DNA from 2 places in the Streptomyces sp. Je 1-369 genome. Region 1 is predicted to be linked to the other one. Evidence: riboswitches for the same ligand, from Rfam matches in the RefSeq annotation. Region 1 holds a riboswitch; the other holds the start of a gene.

Region 1 (11,724 bases):
TCTCCATGTCTTCGAGACTTGACCGAGAACACGGATCTATTGACGTGACTCGTTCAGGAAATTTATGGTCCCTGGACCCTCGCAAGGCGAACCAGAGTGACGGAGAACAATGACGTACTCCCTCGGTGCGCGGCCGCGCGCCGCCCGACTGACCGCGGTGCTGCTGGCCGGAACCCTCGTCGCCTCGGTGCCGTCGGTCGCCGCGAAGGCGGCCCCGGACGGCGACACCACCCCCGCCGCGCACTGCCGCACGGGTGACGGCTGGACCCTCGGCACCACGACCCGGGCCGACGCGAAGGACACCCACCACGCCTTCGTCGGCAACGGCTACCTGGGGCAACGCGTACCGCCCAATGGTGCCGGATACACCGAAAGCGAGGCCAAGACGGGCTGGCCGCTCTTCACCCCGCGCTACGACGGCTCCTTCGTGTCCGGCCTCTACGCACACAACAAGAAGACCGCCGAGGACCGTCAGGCCGTCGCCGCCCTGCCCAACTGGACCGCCCTCACGGTCAGCACGGGCGGAGAGCACGGCGATACCTTCAACTCTTCTACGCCGTCCGGCCGCATCTCCGACTACCGCCAGTCGCTCCTCCTGCACTGCGGTGTCGTCCGTACGTCGCTGACCTGGACGGCCGCCGACGGCCGCCGCACCGACCTCGTCTACGAGGTGCTCGCCGACCGCACCAACCCGCACGTCGGTGCCGTGCGGATGAAGATGACGCCGCACTGGAGCGGCAGGGCCACCGTCACCGACATGCTGGACGGCCGCGGCGCCCGCCGCATCCAGCAGACCGGCGGCGGCGACCGGATTGGCGGACACCGTGACGGCTCCCGGACCGCGCCGAGCATGGACGTCGCCTTCCGCACGGACGGCACGAAGGTCGACGGCGCCGTCGCCTCCACGCTGCGCGCGGGCCACGGAGCGCACGGAGCCATGGCCCAACAGGCCGCGCGTGCCCAGGACCTGACGGCACGCCAGGGCTTCGCCCTGCCGGTCCGGCGCGGACAGTCGTACGACTTCACCAAGTACGTCGGCATCGATACGGGTCTGACCTCCCGTGCACCGCGCCGGGACGCCACCGCCACCTCGCAACGGGCCGCCGACCGCGGCTGGAAGACCATGCTGCGGTCGCACACCGCCGCGTGGGCCGAACTGTGGCGCGCCGACATCGAGGTGCGCGGGCAGCGCGAGATGCAGTCATGGGTGCGGTCAGCGCAGTACGGGCTGCTCGCCAACACCCGCGAAGGCGCCTCCAACAGCATCGCTCCCGCGGGCCTGACCAGCGACAATTATGCGGGTCTCGTCTTCTGGGACGCCGAGACCTGGATGTACCCGGGTCTGCTCGCCACTCGGCCCGAGCTCGCCAAGTCCGTGGTCGACTACCGCTACCGCACCCGCGCGGGCGCCCGCGAGAACGCCAGGAAGCTCGGCTACGAAGGGCTCTTCTACCCCTGGAACAGCGGTAGTTCGGGCAACCTCGGCAAGGAGTGCCACAGCGTCGATCCGCCGCACTGCCGCACCCAGATCCACCTCCAGTCCGACATCTCCCTCGCCACCTGGCAGTACTACCTGGCCACCAAGGACACGGACTGGCTGCGCGAGCGCGGTTACCCGGTCATGAAGGGCATCGCCGAGTTCTGGGCGGGCCGCGTCAGCCGCAACAAGGACGGCAGCTACTCGATCAAGGACACGGCCGGGCCCGACGAGTACAGCAACGGCGTCGACGACGCGGTCTTCACCAACGCGGGGGCCGTCACCGCCCTGCGCCACGCCACCCGCGCCGCCGAACTGGCCGGGGAGCGGGCACCCGCCAAGTGGAAGACCATCGCCGACCGCATCCGCATCCCGTACGACGAGGGACGCAAGGTCTTCCAGCAGTACGACGGTTACAAGGGCAGCACCATCAAGCAGGCCGACACGGTCCTCCTGATGTACCCGCTGGAGTGGAAGATGCCCGAGGGCGCGGCGGCCGCCACCCTCGACTACTACGCGCAGCGCACCGACCCGGACGGACCGGCCATGACGGACTCGGTGCACGCCATCGACGCCGCCGGGATCGGTGAGCCGGGCTGCTCCACGTACACCTACCTGGAGCGCTCCATCAAGCCGTTCGTCCGCGGCCCCTTCGCGCAGTTCTCGGAGGCCCGCGGCGACAAGGCGGGCGCCGAGGACCCCCTGTCGGGCTCGCCCGCGCACGACTTCCTCACCGGCAAGGGCGGCTTCCTGCAGACCTTCACCAACGGTCTGACCGGCATGCGGATGCGGGAGAGCAGCCTCCACCTCGACCCGATGCTGCCTCCGCAGCTCGACCCCGGCGTCACCCTGCGCGGCCTTTCCTGGCAGGGGCGCACGTACGACATCGAGATCGGCGCCCGCCGCACGACCGTGCGCCTCACCGACGGCGCGCCCATGACACTCGACACCCCGCAGGGCAAGCGGACGCTCGACAAGGGAGCCCCCGTCGTCCTGGAGACCCGCCGCCCCGACCTGACCCCCACGACCAACTTGGCCCGCTGCACCACCGCCAAGGCCTCCTCCGAGCAGCCCGGCATGTACGCGGGCGCCGCCCTCGACGGCAACTCGGCCACGGCCTGGGTCCCCGACGGCGCGAACGGCCGCCTCACGACGGACCTCACCAAGCCGGTGCGCGTCAAGAAGGTCACCCCCACCTGGAGCGACACCGAGCCGACCGCCCACAGCGTCGAGCTCTCCCTCGACGGGCGGAACTGGCACCGGATGGACGCGGACGACCCGCGGCTCGCGCGGTACGTGCGGGTGACGGTGCGCGGTGAGGAGGGGGCGAAGAAGCACCCGGGAGTCGCGGAACTGACGGTTGATTAGCTACCGAGTCAGATAGTTCTGTGGCGGCTCAGCTCCAGAACCCGACCAGGGCGGCGGCGAGTTCGTCGGGGGCCTCCTCGGCCATGTGGTGGCCGGATGCGACGGGGCCCCCGACCGGCGGGCCGGCCGCCCAGTCACGCCAGACGCCCAGCACGTCGCCGTAGAGATCCACCATGTCGTCGCGGGTGGCCCACAGCACCTGCAGAGGACACTCGATGCGCCGACCGGTCCGCCGGTCGGCGTCGTCGTGCTCCCGGTCGACGCCGAGGCCCGCCCGGTAGTCCTCGCACATGGCGTGCACGGTGGCCGGGTCGTGGATGGCGCGCCGGTAGTCCTCGTACGCGTCGGCACCCATCTGCTCGGGGCCGGCCCTGTACCAGGCGTCGGGGTCGGCGTCGATGACGCGTTCGGCGCACTTGTCGGTCTGGCCGAGGAAGAACCAGTGCCACCATCGCGCGGCGAACGTCGCGTCGCAGCGCCGCAGTGCCTCGCCGATGGGGACGGCGTCGAGGACGCTCAGGGCGGACACGGACTCCGGGTGGTCCAGGGTGAGGCGCGACGCCACGTACGCGCCCCGGTCGTGCCCCACCACGGCGAACCGTTCGTGCCCGAGTCCGCGCATCACCGCGAGGCAGTCACGTGCCATGGCGCGCTTGGAGTACGGACTGTGCCGCTCGTCGGTCGGCGGCTTCTCGGAGCCGCCGTAGCCCCGCAGGTCCGGGCAGACGACCGTATAGCCGGCCGTGACCAGCAGCGGGGCGACTCGATGCCACGTCACGTGGGTACGAGGGTGACCGTGCAGGAGCAGCACCGCGGGCCCGGCCCCTCCGTGCCGGACCCGCAGTCGCACGCCGTCGCCCTCGCACCACGTCAGCTCGAAGTCGTCGAACACATGGCCTCCTGTGCCTCAACCGGTGTCCCGGTCACCGTAGGGGGCGGACGGGTACCCGCCGGGAAGGAGTAGAAAGGACACATGGCCGAACCCGGGAAGTGTCGTGAGGACGTGGACGACGTCGAGGCGGTGACCCGAGCGGTCCTGACGGCGTCGAGGCTGCTCATCGCCGTGTCGGCGCGATCCCTGGCGCAGGTCGAGGAACGAGTGACGCTCCCTCAGTTCCGCATGCTCGTCGTCCTGTCGACGCGGGGCGCCACGAAACTGGTCACGCTCGCCGAGCATCTGCAGGTGGCGCCGTCGACCGCCATGCGGATGGTGGACCGGCTCATCGCGATGGGGCTGGCCGACCGGCAGGTGAACCCTCACGACCGGCGTGAGACGTCGCTCCAGGTCACCGAGGAGGGGCGGCGGACCGTCGAGACCGTCACCGCCCGGCGCCGGGAAGAGGTCACGGCCATCGTCGAACGGCTCGCTCCCGAGCAACGCGGGGCGCTGGTGGCGGCGTTGACCGCGTTCAACGAAGCAGGCGGTGAACCGCAGGTGGCGGACGCGGACGGCCGGACGCCACAGCCGCTCGGCTGGGCCGAGGCGACGGCCGGCCGCGGGGCCTGATCAGCGCCGGTGGCCCAGCGGACAGAGCGTCGTGCCCTCGTCGCCCGTCTCCTCGCGGCGCCAGTGCCGGGCGCAGTAGGGGACGTCGCACCGCGCGCAGAAACCCGCGTCCCCCTTGAGGCCTGCCGTGTGGACGCGGCCGAAGGTGCGCGGATAGCGGAAGGCTCTTCGGCAGCGGTCCGCGTCGTCGTCCGAAACGTTCTCACCCGCGCCGTTCGTGTATGCCTCGCTCTCCACGGTGAACCACCAGAGCGAGTGGTCTCTGGACGCGGCGTAGGCGGCCCGGCCCATCGCGTCCCAGCGCGGCATGCTCACGGGATGCGCGCCGGGAGGGGTGAACTCGAGGTGCGCGATATGTGCCTTGCACACGGCGCAGGCCACGTACAGGACGAACATGAGCGAGGGGACTTGTCTCATGAGGCGGGGCCTTGGGGGAGGCGCGGAGTACAGCTCGGGTGGACGCATCCTTGCACGGTGCAACGCGACGCAGAGCGCGAAGCGGCATGAGTGAGCGTTACGAGCCACAGGTGTGTACGGGTGTGTGCCGCGGCTCCGGTTCGAACCGCAGCGCCGCACACACCCGTCAGGACGTGCTCATCACACCCGTACGGGCGTGCTCGTCACACGCGTCAGGACGTGCTCGTCCCGATTTCCTCGCGGACCGTCCTGGCCGCCGCGACCAGGTTCTCCAGCGAGGAGCGGGTCTCCGGCCAACCACGCGTCTTCAGACCGCAGTCGGGGTTGACCCAGAGCCGTTCGGCGGGGATCGCTTCGAGTCCCTCGCGCAGCAGGGCGGCGGCCTCCTCGGCGCCGGGGACGCGCGGCGAGTGGATGTCGTACACGCCGGGGCCCGCCTCGCGCGGATAGCCGTGGGCGGCGAGCTCGCGGGCGACCTGCATGTGGGAGCGGGCGGCCTCCAGGCTGATGACGTCGGCGTCGAGGTCGTCGATGGCCTGGACGATGTCGCCGAACTCCGCGTAGCACATGTGGGTGTGGATCTGGGTGTCCGGCCGTACCCCGCTCGTGGTGAGGCGGAAGGACTCGGTGGCCCAGGCCAGATAGGCGGGGTGGTCGGCGGCGCGCAGGGGCAGCGTCTCGCGCAGGGCGGGCTCGTCGACCTGGATGACCGAAGTGCCCGCCGCCTCCAGGTCGTCGACCTCGTCGCGCAAGGCGAGGGCGACCTGGCGTGCGGTGTCGCCGAGCGGCTGGTCGTCACGGACGAAGGACCAGGCGAGCATGGTGACCGGGCCGGTGAGCATGCCCTTGACGGGACGGCCGGTCAGGGACTGCGCGTACGTCGTCCAGCGCACCGTCATCGGTTCGGGGCGGGAGATGTCACCGGCGAGGATCGGCGGGCGCACATAGCGGGTGCCGTACGACTGGACCCAGCCGTGCTGCGTGGCGAGGTAGCCGGTGAGCTGCTCGGCGAAGTACTGCACCATGTCGTTGCGCTCGGGCTCGCCGTGCACCAGGACGTCGATGCCCGTCTTCTCCTGGAACGAGATCACCTCCTGGATCTCGGCCTTGATGCGCTCCTCGTACCCGGCGCCGTCGATCCGCCCGGCCCGCAGGTCGGCGCGGGCCGTGCGCAGTTCACCGGTCTGCGGGAACGACCCGATGGTCGTCGTCGGCAGCAGCGGCAGGCCGAGCGCGGTGCGCTGGGCGGCGGCCCGCTCCGCATACGGCTGGGAGCGCCGTGCGTCGGCGTCCGTGACGGCGCCGGTGCGGGCGCGGACGGCCGGGTCGCGGGTGATGGGGGAGCCCGCCCGGGAGGCCAGGTCGGCGCGGTTCGCGGCGAGTTGGGTGGAGATCGTGTGGGTGCCGCGGGCCAGGCCGCGGGCGAGCGTCACGATCTCGCCCGTCTTCTGGCGGGCGAAGGCCAGCCAGCGCAGGATCTGTGGCTCGATGTCCCGTTCGAGGCCCGTGTCGATGGGGACGTGGAGGAGGGAGCAGGACGCGGCCACGTCGACCCGCTCGGCGAGGCCGAGCAGGGTGCCGAGGATGGCCAGGGACTTCTCCATATCGTTGACCCAGATGTTGCGGCCGTTGACGACACCGGCGACCAGACGCTTGCCGGGCAGTCCGCCCACGGAGGCCAGCGCTTCGAGGTTGGCGGCGGCCGCCCCGGTGAAGTCGAGGGCGAGACCCTCGACCGGAGCCTTGGCGAGTACGGGGAGTGCGTCGCCGAGCCGGTCGAAGTACGACGCGACGAGCAGCTTGGGCCGGTCGGTGAGGGCGCCGAGGTCACGGTAGGCGCGCTCGGCCGCGTTGAGGTCGGCGGCCGTGCGGTCCTGGACGAGGGCGGGCTCGTCCAGCTGGATCCATTCGGCGCCCGCCGCGCGCAGGTCGGCGAGGACCTCCGCGTACACGGGAAGCAGCCGGTCGAGGAGTGTCAGCGGGTCGAAGTCGGCGGCGACCCCGGGCGCGGGCTTGGCCAGCAGGAGGTACGTGACCGGCCCGACGAGCACGGGCCGCGCCGTCAGCCCCAGCGCACGGGCCTCCTTGAACTCGGCCACCTGCTTGGACGAGTCGGCGGTGAACACCGTGCCCGGACCCAACTCCGGTACCAGATAGTGATAGTTGGTGTCGAACCACTTCGTCATCTCGAGCGGCGCCACGTCCTGCGTGCCGCGCGCCATGGCGAAGTAGCCGTCGAGGGCGTCCGCGTCGGCCGCGGCGCGGTGCCGCTCCGGGATCGCGCCCACCATGACGGTGGTGTCCAGGACGTGGTCGTAGTACGAGAAGTCGCCGGTGGGGACTTCGCCCATGCCGGCGTCGGCGAGCTCGCGCCAGTTGGCGCGGCGGAGGTCGGCGGCGGCGGCGCGGAGGGCGTCGGCGGTGACGCGGCCCTTCCAGTAGCCCTCGACGGCCTTCTTCAGTTCACGGTTCGGGCCCTGGCGGGGGTAGCCGTACACGGTGGCCCGTGCTGCCGCGGCTGCGGTCCTGGTGGTCACGGAGATCTCCTTCGCGAGATGAATCCCTGAGATCCCGGCGACGGGACGAGAGCGCGAAGGGGTGACGCACCGGACGGCCCGGGTACGCGCGTCGGGCGCGGCCGTCCGTCAGATGTGTTCGCCGACCCGCCCACGAGGTCACCGGGATATCCGCGCACGAATGGTTCGGGCACGGACAGCGGGCAGGTCTTCGGACTCGCGGGCACGTCCTCCGGGGAGGACACCTACTGGCCGTCGCTTCCCAGGACCGTTCGTCGGTCCCAGTGCATGTGACGGCGGTCGTTCCCGCTCACCGCTGCGGGGCAGTCCCGGATTCCCACCGGGTTCCCTCTTGCGACGCTCCCGTCTGGCGGACGGGGCGAACCAGCTGCACTGATCACCTTACGGCGCCGTCCGCCGACGAGCCGGGCCGTGCCCGGCAATCGCAAGGTGAGGTGGAACACGTGCGCGATGTGCTTCGCACACGGGGCGGGCGGGAAGGCGGCACACTCCGCTGCCTCCCGCCCGTCCGCGCGGACGACCGCCCGCCCCCTCGGCGGGCGGCCGCCTCCGGGCCCCTCAGCCCAGGTCATCGGGTCGGTCGGGTGCGCTCACGCAGCAGGAAGTCCGTGCGGTGCCCGAAGGTCTTGATGAGGCTGAACAGGTAGTCCCAGCGACCGGCGTTGAGCCCCGAACTGTGCTCGCGGAGCTCGAAGAGGATCTCCTCCATCTGCACGGCGGCCGTGATCGTCTCGATGAGGACGGTGGCACGGACCGTTCCGCGGGGGATGCCCAAAAGCTCCTGCGCGGCGACGAAGACGTTGTTCCACAGGCGTGCCTCGTAGCGGTTCTCCAGCTTGGGCAGGTAGAAGTACGGGCCGTGACCCGCGTCGATCTGGCGCCGCGCGCAGTGGAAGAAGTACAGGCCGAAGTCGACGAGGGAGGCGGGCACGGGCTCGCCGTCGTACTCCAGGTGCTCCTCGGACAGGTGCCAGCCGCGCGGGCGGACCACGATCGTGGCGAGCCGGTCGCGGTCGGCGAGCCGGTACTCCTTGCCCTCGGGAGCGGTGAAGTCGATGCGCCGCTCGATGGCGTCCAGCAGGTTCAGCTGCCCGCCGATCACGTTGTCCCAGGTCGGAGAGGTGGCGTCCTCGAAGTCGGCCATCCACACCCGCGCCCCCGAGTTGAGCGCGTTGACCGTCATACGGCGGTCCGGCGGACCTGTGATCTCCACGCGGCGGTCGGTGAGGCCGGGGGCCGGAGGGGCGACGTGCCAGGTCGGGTCGTCGCGCACGGCGGAGGTGACGAGGGGGAAGTCGAGCGGCGTGCCCGCCGCGAGCCGCAGGGCCTGGCGGCGCCGTTCCTTCAGCAGCTCATCGCGCCGCTCGCCGAAGAGGGCGGCCAGTCGGCCGACGAAGTCCAGGGCGGCCGGGGTGAGGATCTCGTCGTGGCGGTGTCCGGGCGGGGAGGGTGGGGCGAGGACGCGGATGGGGCGGGTGAGGGTGTTGGCGGGCATGGGGGTCTCCTGGGGCGGGAGGGAGAGCGGAGGGGGTGAGCGGAGGAGGGGAGGCGGGGCGCGGGGGACGGCGGGTCGGCCGACCTCACGCCCCGCGTCGGCACGGGGTGTTGCCCTCGGCGGAGACCTAGTGGAACTGCTCCGCCTCCGTGGAGCCCGCCAGCGCGGTCGTGGAGGAGGCGGGGTTGACCGCGGTCGACACGAGGTCGAAGTAGCCGGTACCGACCTCGCGCTGGTGCCTGACCGCGGTGAAACCGTGTTCCTGCGCCGCGAACTCCCGCTCCTGGAGGTCGACGTACGCGGTCATGCCGTGGTCCGCGTAGCCGCGTGCCAGGTCGAACATGCCGTGGTTGAGGGAGTGGAAACCGGCCAGGGTGATGAACTGGAACTTGTAGCCCAACGCGCCCAGCTCGCGCTGGAACTTGGCGATCTCGTCGTCGTCGAGGGCGGCCTTCCAGTTGAAGGACGGCGAGCAGTTGTAGGCCAGCATCTGGTCCGGGTGCTCGGCGTGGATCGCCTCGGCGAACTCGCGGGCCTGCGCCAGGTCCGGCGTGCTGGTCTCCACCCAGATGAGATCGGCGTACGGGGCGTAGGCGAGGCCGCGCGCGATCACCGGGGCCATGCCGTTCCTGACCCGGTAGAAGCCCTCCGCCGTCCGCTCGCCCGTCACGAACTCCGCGTCGCGCTCGTCGACGTCGCTGGTGAGGAGGTTGGCGGCGAGCGCGTCCGTGCGGGCCACGATCAGGGTCGGCACGTCGGCGATGTCCGCGGCGAGCCGGGCCGCGTTGAGGGTACGGATGTGCTGGCCGGTCGGCACGAGCACCTTGCCGCCGAGATGACCGCACTTCTTCTCGGAGGCGAGCTGGTCCTCATAGTGGATGCCCGCCGCACCCGCCGCGATCATGGCTTTGGTCAGCTCGAAGGCGTTGAGCGGGCCGCCGAAGCCCGCCTCCGCGTCGGCGACGACCGGCGCGAGCCAGTCCGTCACGTCCCCGTCGCCCTCGCTCGTGGCGATCTGGTCGGCGCGCAGCAGCGCGTTGTTGATGCGACGCACCACCTGGGGAACGGAGTTGGCGGGGTACAGGCTCTGGTCCGGGTAGGTGTGACCGGCCTGGTTGGCGTCGGCCGCGACCTGCCAGCCGGACAGGTAGACGGCCTGGAGACCGGCCTTGACCTGCTGCACCGCCTGTCCACCGGTCAGCGCGCCCAGCGCGTGGACGTAGTCCAGGTCGTGCAGCTGCCGCCACAGCCGCTCCGCGCCGCGGCGCGCCAGGGTGTGCTCCTCGCGGACGCTGCCGGCGAGCCGGACGACGTCGTCGGCGCTGTACGTGCGGTCGATGCCCTGCCACCGGGGGTCGGTGGCCCAGCGCCGTGCGAGCTCTTCGGCCGCGTGCTTCCTCGCGTCTGCCATTGCTGTCACCGTCTCCTTGACGTCCGGGTGTCGTCTGCCAATGCCCCGTCGCCGCGCGGGCTGTGCTGGCACGGGGTGTCACTGGTCTGACTGGATGCACTGCGTGTTGCGGCCGCACTGCAGACGATGGCACTGGCACGCAGTGCCATCAATCGTGGACGCGTGCCAACTTCTGCGAATCTTCGGGCGGGGAACTGCCAAGGTTGCGAAGGGTTCGCGGCAGGGCGGTTCCCGTACGCTGACGCCCACCCGTCACCGTGCTGGAGCATGCGCGCGGGGCACGATGGAGCACGGAGGAGCACACGGTGAGCAAGACGTACGCGGGCGCGCGACTGCGGCGGCTGCGCGAGGAGCGCCGGATGAGCCAGGCCGAGCTCGCCCGCACCCTGGCCATCTCGCCGAGCTACCTCAACCAGATGGAGCACGACTCCCGCCCCCTCACCGTGCCCGTTCTGCTCCGGCTGACCGAGACCTTCGGCGTGGACCCGGGCTTCTTCTCCGAGCGGGACACGACCCGGCTCGTGGCGGACCTGAGGGAGGCGCTGGTCGGCGAGATCACCGAAGCCCGTGTCTCCCCTTCCGACCTCGCCGAGCTCGCCTCGCGCATGCCCGCGGTCGCGCAGGTCCTGCTGGACCTCGGCCGCCGCGGCCAGCTCCTGTCCGAACGCCTCGCGGAAGCCGCGGACGGCCGCGACGGCGCGGCCCCCGACCTGCCCCGCTCACCCCACGACGAGATCCGCGACTTCTTCTACCGCCGCAGGAACTACCTCCACGACACCGACATCGCCGCCGAGCATCTCGCCGAGGAGCTGGGCATCCGGCCCGGCGAGGTCACGCGCGCCCTGACCGCACGGCTCACCGACGCCCACGGCGTACGCCTGACCGCCGGGGCCGGGGCCGGGGCCGGGGCCGGTGACCGCCTGACCGCCGGGCCCAGCGACCGCCCGACCGCCGGGACCGGCGACCGCCTGCACCACTACGACGAAACGACCCGCACCCTCCACCTCTCCAGCCGTCTGCGCCCCGGCCAGCGCGCCTTCCGCATGGCCACCCAGCTCGCGCTCCTCGAACACGGCGACGTACTCGACCGCCAGGCCGCCGACGACTTCACGCCCGGCACGCCGACCCACGCCCTCGCCCGCATCGGCATCGCCCACTACTTCGCCGCCGCACTCGTCCTGCCGTACCGCGCCTTCCACGCGGCGGCCGAAGAGGTCCGGTACGACATCGAACGGCTCACCGACCGCTACGGCCTCGGCTACGAAACCGTCTGCCACCGGCTCAGCACCCTCCAACGCCCGCGCCTGCGGGGCGTGCCCTTCTCCTTCGTCCGGGTAGACCGGGCGGGCAACCTCTCCAAGCGCCAGTCCGCCACGGGCTTCCACTTCTCACGCACCGGTGGCACCTGCCCGCTCTGGAACGTGTACGAGGCCTTCGCCGCGCCCGGCCGCATCCACGTACAGATCGCCGAAATGCCCGACGGGCAGCGCTACTTGTGGACCGCCCGCGCCA
Region 2 (11,724 bases), 7.8 Mb from region 1:
CCGGGACGGGCGGCACGCTGCTGCTCGCGCTGCTCGTCGGATGCTCGACCGCCGGATCCGGCACATCCGCCGGATCCGGCAAGGACGACGTGCGGCAGCCGCCCGTGAACGCGACCTTCGACTACCAGCTGGGCGGCCCGTACAAGCCGCCGTCGAAGGTCCGCGCCGTCTCACGCGACCGCACCGCCGACCCGGCCCCTGACCTCTACAACATCTGCTACGTCAACGCCTTCCAGGCCCAGCCCGGCAAGAAGGCGGCGCGCTGGTGGGAGCGCGAGCACGGCGATCTCGTCCTCCGCGACAAGAAGGGTCGGACGGTCGTCGACGAGGACTGGCAGGAGCCGCTCCTCGACATCTCCACCCCCAAGAAGCGCGAGGCGCTCGCCGAGATCGTCGGGGAGTGGATCGACGGCTGCGCGGAGGCGGGCTTCGACGCGGTGGAGCCCGACAACCTCGACTCCTACGAACGCTCCGACGGCCTGCTCACCACCGATGACGCGGCGGCCTTCGCCGAGCTCCTCGCCCGCCGCGCACACGACCAGGGCCTGGCCATCGCGCAGAAGAACACCACCGACCTGCTGGACCGGCGCGAGCGGATCGGCTTCGACTTCGCGGTGACCGAGGAGTGCGCCCACTACAAGGAGTGCCCCGACTTCACGTCCGCGTACGACGGGAAGGTCTTCGACATCGAGTACGTGACGAAGGACTTCGACGCCGCCTGCCGCACCTGGGGCAAGAAGCTGTCCGTCACCCTGCGCGACCGTGACGTCCGCCCGGCGGGCGAGGACGGATACGTGTACCGGCATTGCTGAGGAGCCGGGCCGGCGGTGAGAATGGCCCGAGTGCCGGGTGGTCATCCCGGCGAAGTGACGGAGGCGTTGCTCGTGGACACCGCGTACCAGCGGTGCGCCCGACCCTGCCCGCCCGATGCCGACCACTTCGCGCCGCCCACCGGCCGGCCCGCTCGGTCCGCGATGGGCGCTTCCCGCATGGGAGACCACCGTAGTGACCGAAGGCACCTCCTCCGGCCCGCCCTTGTCCGAAGCCCGTCCTCCTGTGCGGCTCACGCTCGTGTTGTCCGCGCACCACCTGCTCGTCTCCCTGGGCCTGTACACCGTGCTGCCGGTCCTGGCACTGGTGCTGAGCCGCACGGCGACCGGCGGGGTCGGGCATCCTGCTGATCAGCCGCCGCCTGTCGGGCAGGCGGTATCGGCCGACGATGATCGCGATCAACATCGCGGCCTCGGTGGGGCCCTTCCTGGCCATGGCCACCTATCACGGAGGCGACGCGCGACCGCTGTCACCTTTCTGTACGCCCAGCTCGCCTCTTCCCTGGTTCTGCTGTTCGCCGAGGAGATGGCGTCCGCGTCACTGCGGGCGGCACTGTTCGCCGCCCCCGCGGTGGGCATCGTGGTGTTGCAGTCCCCCGCCACCGCGGTGATGACGCGACTGATGCGCCGGGGCGTGCCGTCGTACGTCTTCGTGGGCGTGGCGGCGTGGGGCTTCGGCGGCGCGATGCTGGTGCTCGGTTCCGGCCTGGCCGCCGGGCCCGCCCTCGTCGTGGCCGTCGCCCTGTTCACGCTCGCCGAACCGTTCTTCCACGCCACCGTCAGTACCGCCTTCGCCGGGCTCGCGGTCGGGTCCCGCCTGGAGGTTTTCCACCTCCGGCAGATCTGCTGGACCGGCGGCGAGGCGCTGGGCGCGCTGTGCGGCGGGACGTTGTTCGTGCTGCTGCACCGTGCCGGTCACGGGCGCCTCTACTGGCTCGCTCTCGGCATCGGCTCGGTGATCACCGTCACGCCGCTCGTCCGTGACGGGTTCGCGGGGCAGCGCATAGCGTGCTGTATCCGGAGGACCCGCCCTTCGCGGAGCTCCCCCTCGATCTCGATCTCGACCTCGACCTGTACCACCACCGGAAGGAAAGCCGTGCCCACCCAGACACTGCAGATACCCACCGCGGACGGCCCGGCCGACGCCTTCGTCGCCTTTCCCGAGGGCGGCGAACGGCATCCCGGCGTGCTCATGTACCCGGACGCGTTCGGTCTGCGGCCGGAGCTGGAGAAGAAGGCCGTCGAGCTCGCCGGACACGGGTACCACGTGCTCGTCCCCAACCTCTACTACCGGCACGGCCCCGCGCCGGTGCTCGAACTCCCCGAGCACATCGGGGAGGAGGAGCGGCCCGCGGTCTTCGCCGAGGCGATGCCCCTGGTCAAGGCGCACACCACCGAGCGGATCCTGCGCGACGCGGAGGCCTACCTCACGTTCCTCACCGGGCGGCCCGAGGTCGGCGCGGGACCGGTCGCCGCCGTCGGCTACTGCCTGGGCGCCTCCCTGGCGATGCGCACCGCCACCGCCCACCCCGACCTGGTCGCCGCCGTCGCCGGATTCCACCCCGGCTTCCTGGTCACCGACGCGCCGGACAGCCCGCACCGCCTCGTCCACGACCTCACCGCCGAGGTCCACCTCGGCCTCGCCGAAGGAGACCTGACGCCCGAGGCGATCGACGAGCTCGGCAAGGCCTTCGACGCGGCCGGTGTCACCCACACCATCGAGACCTACGCGGGCACCGCCCACGGCTTCACGATGGCCGACACGGACGCCTTCGACGCCGCGGGTCTGCGACGCCACTGGGAACGGTTGCTGCCGCTGCTCGACCGCACTCTCAGGAAGGTCTGAGCCCCACCCGCCAGGGGGACATCAGACCTCGTCCGCCGCGGTCGCCGGTCTCGCCACCAGCGCCGCCAACTCCTCGGCCGTCCGCGGCCCTTCGCCCATGCCGGTCGGCAGGCCGTGGGCGCGCAGCAGTTCGCCGACCGCGATGCCCCACGGCAGGTGCAGCCCGGCCTGCGCGAGGAGGTCGCGGCGCCCCAGCATCTCCGCCGCCGGTCCTGTCCGTACGCCGGAGGGAGTGAGCAGCGCCGCGTCGTCGGCCCAGCGCAGGGCCAGGTCCACGTCGTGGGTCGCCATGACGACGGTCGTGCCCGCGTCCAGCAGTCCTTGCAGGGTGTCGAGGAGGCGCTCCTGGCCGTCGGGGTCGAGTCCGGCGGTCGGCTCGTCGAGGATGAGGACGCGGGGGCGCATCGCGACGGCTCCGGCGATCGCGGTCCGCTTCCGCTGCCCGTAGGAGAGCAGGTGGGTGGGCCGGTCGGCGAGCGGGGTGATGTCGAGGGCGGCGAGCGCCTCGGCCACCCGTGCCCGGACTTCCGGGTCGGGCAGGCCGAGGTTGAGCGGGCCGAACGACACGTCCTGCTCGACCGATGCGGCGAACAGCTGGTCGTCGGGGTCCTGGACGACCAGCTGCACGGTGGTGCGCAGCCGGGTCAGGCCCTTGCGGTCGTACGTGACCGGGGTCCCCGCGAGGGTCAGGCTCCCCTCGGCGGGGCGCAGTCCGCCGCTGAGCAGGCGCATGAGGGTGGTCTTGCCGCTGCCGTTGCGCCCGAGCAGGGCGAGCGCGCGCCCGTCGACGACGTCGAAGTCCAGGCCGCTGAGGACGGTGGGCCCGTCCTCGTACGCGTACGCCGCCGCGTGGAGGGCGACCACGGACGCGTGCGGTCCTGCGGGAGCGTCCGGCTCGCGAAGAGCCCTCGGCTCGCTCATGGGAGGAACCTTTCCAGTACGAGGGTGAGGGCCACCAGGCCCACGAGAAGTGCCGCGCCCGCGGCGATGAAGGGGCGCGAGACGCGGGCCTCGGGCACGAGTACGCGCAGGGTGCCGTCGTAGCCGCGCCCGGCGAGGCCTGCTTGCAAGCGGCTCGCCCGGTCGAAGGCGCGTACGAACGCGGTGGCGCCGAGACCGGCGAGGGAGCGCCAGGTGGCGGCGCGGGTGGTGTGGCCGAGGCGCGCGGCCTGCGCCTGCCGGATGCGGCTCATGGAGTCCAGGAGCAGGAAGCTCATCCGGTACGTGACGAGTGCCACGTCCACGACCGGCGCGGGCACGCCCGCCTTCACCAGGCGCGGGAGCAGGTCCGACATCGGGGTGGTGAAGGCGAAGAGCAGCACGCCGAGCGAGGCGGCTGAGGTCCGCAGGAGCAGTCCGCCGGCGCGCGCCGGACCGCCCTCCGCGAACGTCACGAACCCGTCGGGGCCGCCCACTTGGACGAGCAGGGTGAGGGCGCCGGTGACGCAGAAGCCGAGTGGCACGCGGTAGGCGCGCCACAGTTTGCGGGGCGGCACACCCGCGGGGCCGAGCAGCAGGACGAGCGCGGCGGCCAGGACCAGGGCGGCGCCCGGCCAGGGCGGCAGCGAGATGGCGAGGACGGTGAGGCCGAGTCCGAGCACGGCCTTGTCCACGGGGTGCCGGCGGCGCCAGCGACTGCTGTGCGCCGCCGCGTCGATGGGCAGCACGCCGGATCAGACCTGCTCGGTCTCGGCCCGGCTTCTGTCCGCGTCGGCCGGATCCCCGGCGGGCTCGGCCCGGCGCTCCGTGCGCGCCTGCTCCGCGCGTGCCTGCTCCGCGCCCTGCTCAATGCCCAGCTCCGCGCCCTGCTTGCGGCCCTTGCGGAGCCCGAAGTAGTAGGCGAGGACTCCCGCGCCGAGGGCCGCCTGGAGGGCGAAGAGCGCCGACTCGACCTCGCCGGACGGGGGCTCGTACAGCGGCGAGAACCACGGCTCGTAGTCCGGCTCGATCTCGGTGATCGCCGTCTCGGCCTGGGCGTCGGCCCCGGCGAACGGCTCCTCCTCGTCGTCGCCGAGCCCGAGCGCGATGGGCAGCACGGCGAGTGCGGCCACGATGAGGAGCAGCAGGGTGTTGATCTTCGCGTTACGGCTCATCAGGCGCTGGCCCCCGTCTGCGTCTCGGTCGACTTGGTCGTCTCGGTCGGCTGCTTGCGCTGCAAGAGCACGCCGAGGCGGGTGAGTTCGCCCTTGCTCGACTGCACGAGCAGCCGCATCACCAGGACGGTGAGCAGGCCCTCGCTGACCGCGAGCGGGATCTGCGTGACGGCGAAGATGCCGCCGAACTTGCCCAGGGCGCCCAGGAAGCCGCTGCTGGGGTCGGGGAACGCCAGGGCCAGCTGGACGCTGGTGACGCAGTACGTGGACAGGTCGGCGACGAACGCGCCGAAGAACACGGCGACCATGAGCGGCACGTCGTACCGCTTCAGGAGCCGGTAGACGGCGTAGCCCGCCCAGGGCCCGACGATCGCCATGGAGAAGACGTTGGCGCCCAGGGTGGTGAGCCCGCCGTGGGCGAGCAGCAGCGCCTGGAAGAGCAGGGTGATGGTTCCGAGCACCGTCATGATCGGCGGGCGGAACAGGATCGCCCCGAGCCCGGTCCCCGTCGGGTGCGAGCAACTGCCCGTCACGGAGGGGATCTTCAGGGCGGAAAGGACAAAGGTGAAGGCCCCGGAGGCGCCGAGGAGCAGCGTGCTCTCCGGGTGTTCCTTGACTTCACGGGTCAGGGAGCGGACTCCGTGGACGACGAACGGCGCGGACGCTACGCCCCAGGCGATCGCGTGCGCCGGTGGGAGGAAACCCTCGGCTATGTGCATGGCTCGGCAGACCCTCTCCAGCACCTCGTGGATGGACAACGCGCCTTGGCCGGTCTCCTGGCTGACGGGTCGTACCGACCGGACTCCGCCTTCCCGGGTACGTGCGTACCCAGTGGCTGCCGCGAGGGCTGGAGCCGGACTTCCCGATCACAGTGGCGAGGGCCGCACCGGCATCACACCGGATTTCCCGTTCACCAAGGCGTGGTGACATTAGTGCGCATCAGACGTGCTGACAACTTGCGGGCGGGTCGCGGCGGTGGCACGCGCGAGCGCGCATACCACCGCGTACGCCCCTGTTCAGCGGCTGTGACGGGCCGGAGGAAGTGCCGGTGTACGCGTCCGGGGCGCCATTCGGTGCGGCGCCACGCGGTTCGGCCCCCGGAAAGAGTGACGGGGTGTCGGTGGATGGCCCAGGCGTGATTGGGCGTACCGGCGCGGGAGGTACGTGTGCGGCTGCCGCCCCGCCACGAATGGAGACGCCTTGAAGGCAGCATCGAGAGTCCGGGCCGACCGTCGCACTCGCATCGGCGCGACAGTGCTCGCGCTGGCCGCCACGGCCTCGCTCACCGTGGGAGCCCCCTCGTACGCGAGCGCCCACTCCCCCGAGGACACCCCGGCCCCTCGGACCACCTCGCCCTTCACCGGGCAGTCGGCACCGCAGAACCCGGTGCTCGCCGTGAAGTTCGACAACGCGCGCCACGCCCGGCCACACACCGGTCTCGACCGGGCGGACCTCGTCTACGTGGAGAAGGTCGAGGGCGGCATGAGCCGCCTGATGGGCGTGTACTCCAGCAAACTTCCGAAGGCCGTCGGACCGGTGCGCAGTGCCCGCGAGTCGGACATCGAGCTCCTGCGCCAGTTCGGGCGTCCTGCCCTCGCGTACTCCGGGGTGCGCAGCGCCCTGCAGAAGGTGCTGCGGAACTCGCCGCTGCACGCACGCTCGCAGGGCCGGGTGCCCGGCGCGTACTTCCGGCACGGCGGGCGGCCCGCCCCGCACAACCTCTTCGTCCACCCCGAGGCCCTGCTGCGTTCGGCTCCGCGGGCCGACCGCCCGGCCGACGTCGGCTTCCGCTTCGGCCCGGCTCCGGCGGGCGGCGCGCGCACCGCCGCGCGGACCGTCAGGTACGCCGCCGCGAGCCACACCTTCCGCTGGTCGCGGCGGCAGGGCCGCTGGCTCGCGTCCTTCGACGGCGCCCCGGCCCGCGGCACGTCGGGGCGGCAGCTCGGCGCCCGCACCATCGTGATCCAGTACGTGAACATGCGTCCGTCGCGCTTCAAGGACGTCAACGGCGCGGCGACGCCGTACATCGAGACGGTCGGCCGCGGCAGGGCGACGGTGCTGCGCGACGGCAAGCGGTACGCGACGCGCTGGCAGCGTCCCACGGCCGACGGCGGCACCACGTTCACCCGGCCGAACGGCGAGCCGATGCCCTTCGCGCCCGGCCAGGTCTGGATGGTCTACGCGGACCGCCGCTGAGCCCCTCCGCCACAACCTCCGGGAACGACCGAGCGGGCCGGTCGGGGCACTCCCCCACGTGTGGGGTGTCCCGGCCGGCCCGCTCAGCGGGTGCCGCGGTGTGTCAGCGGCCCACAGGGGCCAGCTCCCGGTCCGTCTCGGCGTCGGGCGTCCCGGTGTCGCCGAGGTTCCTGTGGAGCTTCTCGCCCTCCACGTCCACGTTCGGCAGCACCTTGTCCAGCCAGCGCGGCAGCCACCAGGCGGACTTGCCGAGCAGCGCGAGGACGGCGGGCACGATCGCCATGCGGACCACGAAGGCGTCGAAGAGGACGGCGATGGCGAGACCGAAGCCCATCATCTTGATCATGTCGTCGTTCTCCATGATGAAGCCGGAGAAGACGCTGATCATGATGATCGCGGCCGCGGCCACGACCCGTCCGCCGTGGGTGAAGCCGGTCACGACCGACTCGCCGGGGCGCGCCCCGTGGACGTACGCCTCGCGCATCCGGGTCACGAGGAAGACCTCGTAGTCCATCGCCAGGCCGAAGACCACACCGATCATGAAGATCGGCATCATGCTCATGATCGGGCCCGGCTGGTCGACGCCCACGATGTCGGCGAGCCAGCCCCACTGGAAGACCGCGACCACGGCGCCGAGCGCGGCTGCCACCGAGAGCAGGAAGCCGAGCGCCGCCTTGAGCGGGACCAGAACGGAGCGGAACACCAGCATCAGGAGCAGGAAGGCGAGTCCGACGACCAGGCCGAGGTAGGGCAGGAGCGCGTCGTCGAGCGTCTGCGAGAAGTCGATGGTCATCGCGGTCTGGCCGGTGACCAGGATCTCGGAGCCGGTGTCGGCGCCGATGCCGTCGGCGGTCGAGCGGATCGACTTGACCAGTTCCTCGGTCTCGTGGTCGCTCGGGCCCGTCTTGGGGATGACGTTCAGGATCGCGGTGTCGCCGGCCTTGTTGGCCTGGGCGGGCGTCACGGCGACGACGCCGTCGATCTTGGCGATGGAGTCACCGACGGTCTTGGCCGCGCCGGCGACGTCGGCGTCCTTGCTGACCGTGATCATCAGCGGGCCGTTGAACCCGGCGCCGAAGGACTGGGACAGCATGTCGTACGCCTTGCGCTGCGTCGTGTCCGGCGCCGACGTGCCCTCGTCGGGCAGACCGAGCTCCAGGCTTGCGGCCGGTACTGCCACGGCGCCGAGGCCGACGACGGCGACCAGGAGCACGGAGAGCGGGTGGCGCAGGACGAAGCGCGCCCAGCGGGTGCCGAGCTTCGGCTTGGCGTTCGGGTCGGACAGTTCGCTCGCGGACTTCTTGCGGTCCTTGCGGCGCAGCACCTTGCGGCCCGCGAAGCCGAGCAGCGCGGGGATCATGGTGAGCGCGATGAGGACGGCGATGACGACGGTGGCCGCGGCGGCCAGACCCATCTTGGTGAGGATCGGGATGTTGACGATCGCGAGGCCCGACAGGGCGACGACCACGGTGAGGCCGGCGAAGACGACGGCGGATCCCGCGGTTCCGGTGGCCCGGCCCGCGGCTTCCTCCGGTTCGCGGCCCTCGGCTATCTCCGCTCGGTAGCGGGAGACGATGAAGAGGGCGTAGTCGATGCCGACGGCGAGGCCGATCATCATCGCGAGCGTGGAGGTCGTGGCGGAGAGGTCGAGGGTGCTGCCGAGTGCCGCGATGCCGGAGATGCCGATGCCGACACCGATGATCGCGGTGAGGAGCGGCATGCCCGCGGCGACCAGCGAGCCGAAGGTCAGGATGAGGACGACCGCGGAGATGGCGATGCCGATGAGTTCGGCGCTGCCGCCCATCTCCTGCTCGGCCATGACGGCGTCGCCGCCGGTCTCGACCGTGAAGCCCGCGTCGCGGGTCTCGTCGGTCGCCTCGGTCAGCGCGTCCCTGGCCTCGTCGGTGAGTTCGGTGGCGGTGACCTTGTAGGTGACCGAGGCGTAGGCGGTGGTGCCGTCCTTGCTGACGGCGTCGGCCTCGTAGGGGTCGTCGACGCTCGACACCTGCGGGCCCTTGCCTATGGTGTCGACGAGGCGGTCGACCTGGCTCTTCTGCTGCCCCTCGGTGAGCTTCTCGCCCTTGGGGGCGCGGATGACGACGCGGGCGCTCGCTCCGTCGGCGCTGGCGTCGGGGAAGTGCTCCTCGAGGCGGTCGAAGGCCTTCTGCGACTCCGTTCCCGGCATGGAGAAGGAGTCTTCGGGCGGGGCGGGAGCCGCCGAGGAGGCGAAGATGGCCCCCGCCAGGGCCACGACCCACAGCAGCGCCACGTAACGGCGCCGCCGGAAGGCGAGGCGGCCTAGTTTGTACAGGAACGTAGCCACGGCGAAGGGGACTCCCGTCGGGTTCGGCAGGCACGGACAACCCTCTGCCGGTGCGATCGCCGCACGTCAGGGGGTCCAGCAGGATTTCCCCTCAATCTTCACCGCCCTTTGAGGTCAACAAGTCCGCCTGCGAGCCGGACTATCGGCCCACGGTCGCTGTACTGCGTCGCGCGAAGTGTCATCCCCTGGGAGGAGAGCGGATCTCCCTTTCTAGGCCACAGGGTGCAGTCACGTGTCAACGGTTTCTTCATCATTGGCGCGGAACATTCGACTCCCCTTACGCCGCGCCGCAGCTCGCCCCCTATACCTGCACCACGCACGCATATGCGCCGCGAGGCGACGGATACAGCCGTTGGCCGGATTTCGCCGTTGTCGCACGCCGGGACCCGCGCCGCTTCACCGTTTGAGTGCCGCCGCGCCGTCGGCCGCCTGCTCGCCCGCCCTGGCGCGGGCCACCGCGGCGCGCGCCCCCTCCCCCAGTTCGTCGGCCAGGCGGGCCTGGGCCAGCCAGTTGTACGGGCAGACCGGGCGCAGGTTGATGCGCTCGCTCAGGAGGGTGCGGGACAGCTCGTGGCGGCCGGCGCGCAGGGCGGCCTCCAGCAGGGTCTTGTGCACGGCGTCGCGCTGGGCATGACTTCCGCCGTACTCCCCCAGGCGGTGCCGTACGGGGAGCAGGAGTTCCACGGCCCGGTCGTAGTGGTGTTCTCCGTAGGCGATCAGTGCGCGGCACACGGGCAGCCCGATGTCCGCGGTCATGGCGTGGTTGGACACGCCGGAGCCGCTGCACGCGACATACCGCTCGCGCGCGCGGACCAGGCGTTCGGCGTCGGCGGTGCGGCCCGCGCCGACGTACGCCATGACCGCGTGCGCGTCGTTGAAGGCGTAGTACGGGCCGTCGTGGCGGGCGGCCCAGGCGTCGGCGAGCGGCCCCCACCGGCCCCCCGCGTCCTGCCCGGCCAGCCGCAGCCGCCACAGGAGGGCGGCCGCGTCCAGGAGCTCCATCGCCGCACCCGTCGACTCCGCGTGGTGCAGTGCGGCGTCGTAGATCTCCAGGACGCGCGGGATGTCGCCCGCCTCCAGGGCGTAGAGGCAGTAGTGCCACCAGTTGTGCACGTTCAGGTAGTTGCCGGTCGCCCAGTCCGCGGTGCGGGCGTCGAGGTAGCGGATGCCGTCGGCGAACCGGCCCTGCATCTCGTAGGTGTGCACCACGGCGTGGATGCCCCACACGTCGTGCGGTCGGCGCTCGACGGCGGCGAGGCCGATCTCCCGCGCCTGCTCGTAGTGGCACGACTCCTCGAGACCGAAGGCGTACATGCCGAGGACGGGGCCGTACTGCGGGTCCGACGCGTCCCAGGCGGACAGGGCGCCGCCGATGCGGTCGCGCAGGCGCGCGGCGTTGCCGGTGAAGAAGTCGATCTGGTGGCCGACGGCCAGGGCGAGCACGTCGCGCGGATACTCCACGGAGAGCTCGCCGAGCACCCGGCCCGCCTGGTGGAGGTCGCCCCGGAGCCAGGAGGTGGCGGCGGCGACGTGCATGCGCTCGCGCGGTGTCATCTCGCCCCGGTGCACGTGTTCCTTGAAGCGCTCGAACGCGTTGCGGGCGTCGGCGGCCTCCTTCTCCTCCGTGCCGAGGAGGCCCAAATGGGCGGCGAGTACGTGGCCCATGACCGAGCGGGGCGCGGTGGCGAGCAGCTGCCGGGACGCGTCGGCCACGTCGGCGCGGAAGAACAGCAGGTGTTCCAGCGCCTGTTCGTAGAGGGCGGCGGCCTCGGTGCCGGTGCGGGACATCGGGTGGCCGTGCCGGTCGCCTGCCATGGTCGGCTCCTGTGCCATGGTCGGCTCCTTCCGCGGGGAGACGCCGTGCGGTCCGGTGAGCGGTCCGCCGGGTGAGGGGGCACCAATCCTGCCCGCCGCGAGGGCACTTGACGCCCCGCCGCCGACGCGGAACCCGTCACGGGGCGCTCTGGAGGCACTCTGGCATCACCGCTTCGGGCGGCCTACCTTTGCAGCGGTTGACGCACCACTCGAACGGCTTGTCACGCACTTGTCCCTTTCTTCCCGGCAAGAGGCACGAGGTGAGCCATGTTCCTCCGTCACAGACGCACCGGACGCCCCGTACGCGCATCCGCCACCACCCGTCCGCGCCGCCACCCCGCCCGACGTGCCACTGTCCTGGTCGCCGTCCTCGCGGCCATGGCGACGGCCGCGGTGGGCACGGCCCGTGCGACGCCCGACGAGACCGATCCCGTCGCCCGCGACCGGCCGTCCCTCGCACGGCCCATCGACCCGCAGAACTGGCGCAATCCCGACGACATGACCTGGAGCGAGTACCGCTCCGTGCCCGGCACCGACTGGGCGAACCCCGGCATCGAGCCCACCGACCGCACGTTCAAGGGCGCCCTCGTCCTCCTCGACTATCCCGACGAGGAGTTCACC

The links. Region 1 has a riboswitch for cobalamin ahead of metE (5-methyltetrahydropteroyltriglutamate--homocysteine S-methyltransferase). Riboswitches for the same ligand answer to the same signal wherever they lie in the genome.
Positions count from the first base shown of each region.
Region 2: linked by a shared signal. The riboswitch ahead of NOO62_RS02295 (energy-coupling factor ABC transporter permease) and the one ahead of metE (5-methyltetrahydropteroyltriglutamate--homocysteine S-methyltransferase) in region 1 are both predicted to bind cobalamin.

Region 1 covers NZ_CP101750.1:8,263,577-8,275,300, forward strand. Annotated here, with positions in the region: gene NOO62_RS36505 (discoidin domain-containing protein) at 110-2,845, shown strand; gene NOO62_RS36510 (alpha/beta fold hydrolase) at 2,874-3,737, opposite strand; gene NOO62_RS36515 (MarR family winged helix-turn-helix transcriptional regulator) at 3,819-4,352, shown strand; gene NOO62_RS36520 (hypothetical protein) at 4,353-4,769, opposite strand; gene metE (5-methyltetrahydropteroyltriglutamate--homocysteine S-methyltransferase) at 4,982-7,306, opposite strand; cobalamin riboswitch at 7,470-7,689, opposite strand; partial or broken gene NOO62_RS36530 (malate synthase) at 7,881-8,801, opposite strand; gene aceA (isocitrate lyase) at 8,929-10,212, opposite strand; gene NOO62_RS36540 (short-chain fatty acyl-CoA regulator family protein) at 10,518-11,724, shown strand, end outside.
Region 2 covers NZ_CP101750.1:496,648-508,371, forward strand. Annotated here, with positions in the region: gene NOO62_RS02270 (endo alpha-1,4 polygalactosaminidase) at 1-812, shown strand, start outside; gene NOO62_RS02275 (dienelactone hydrolase family protein) at 1,927-2,676, shown strand; gene NOO62_RS02280 (energy-coupling factor ABC transporter ATP-binding protein) at 2,698-3,597, opposite strand; gene cbiQ (cobalt ECF transporter T component CbiQ) at 3,594-4,343, opposite strand; gene NOO62_RS02290 (energy-coupling factor ABC transporter substrate-binding protein) at 4,350-4,769, opposite strand; gene NOO62_RS02295 (energy-coupling factor ABC transporter permease) at 4,769-5,488, opposite strand; cobalamin riboswitch at 5,518-5,702, opposite strand; gene NOO62_RS02300 (DUF3048 domain-containing protein) at 5,970-6,965, shown strand; gene NOO62_RS02305 (MMPL family transporter) at 7,069-9,288, opposite strand; gene NOO62_RS02310 (tetratricopeptide repeat protein) at 9,685-11,121, opposite strand; gene NOO62_RS02315 (M6 family metalloprotease domain-containing protein) at 11,371-11,724, shown strand, end outside.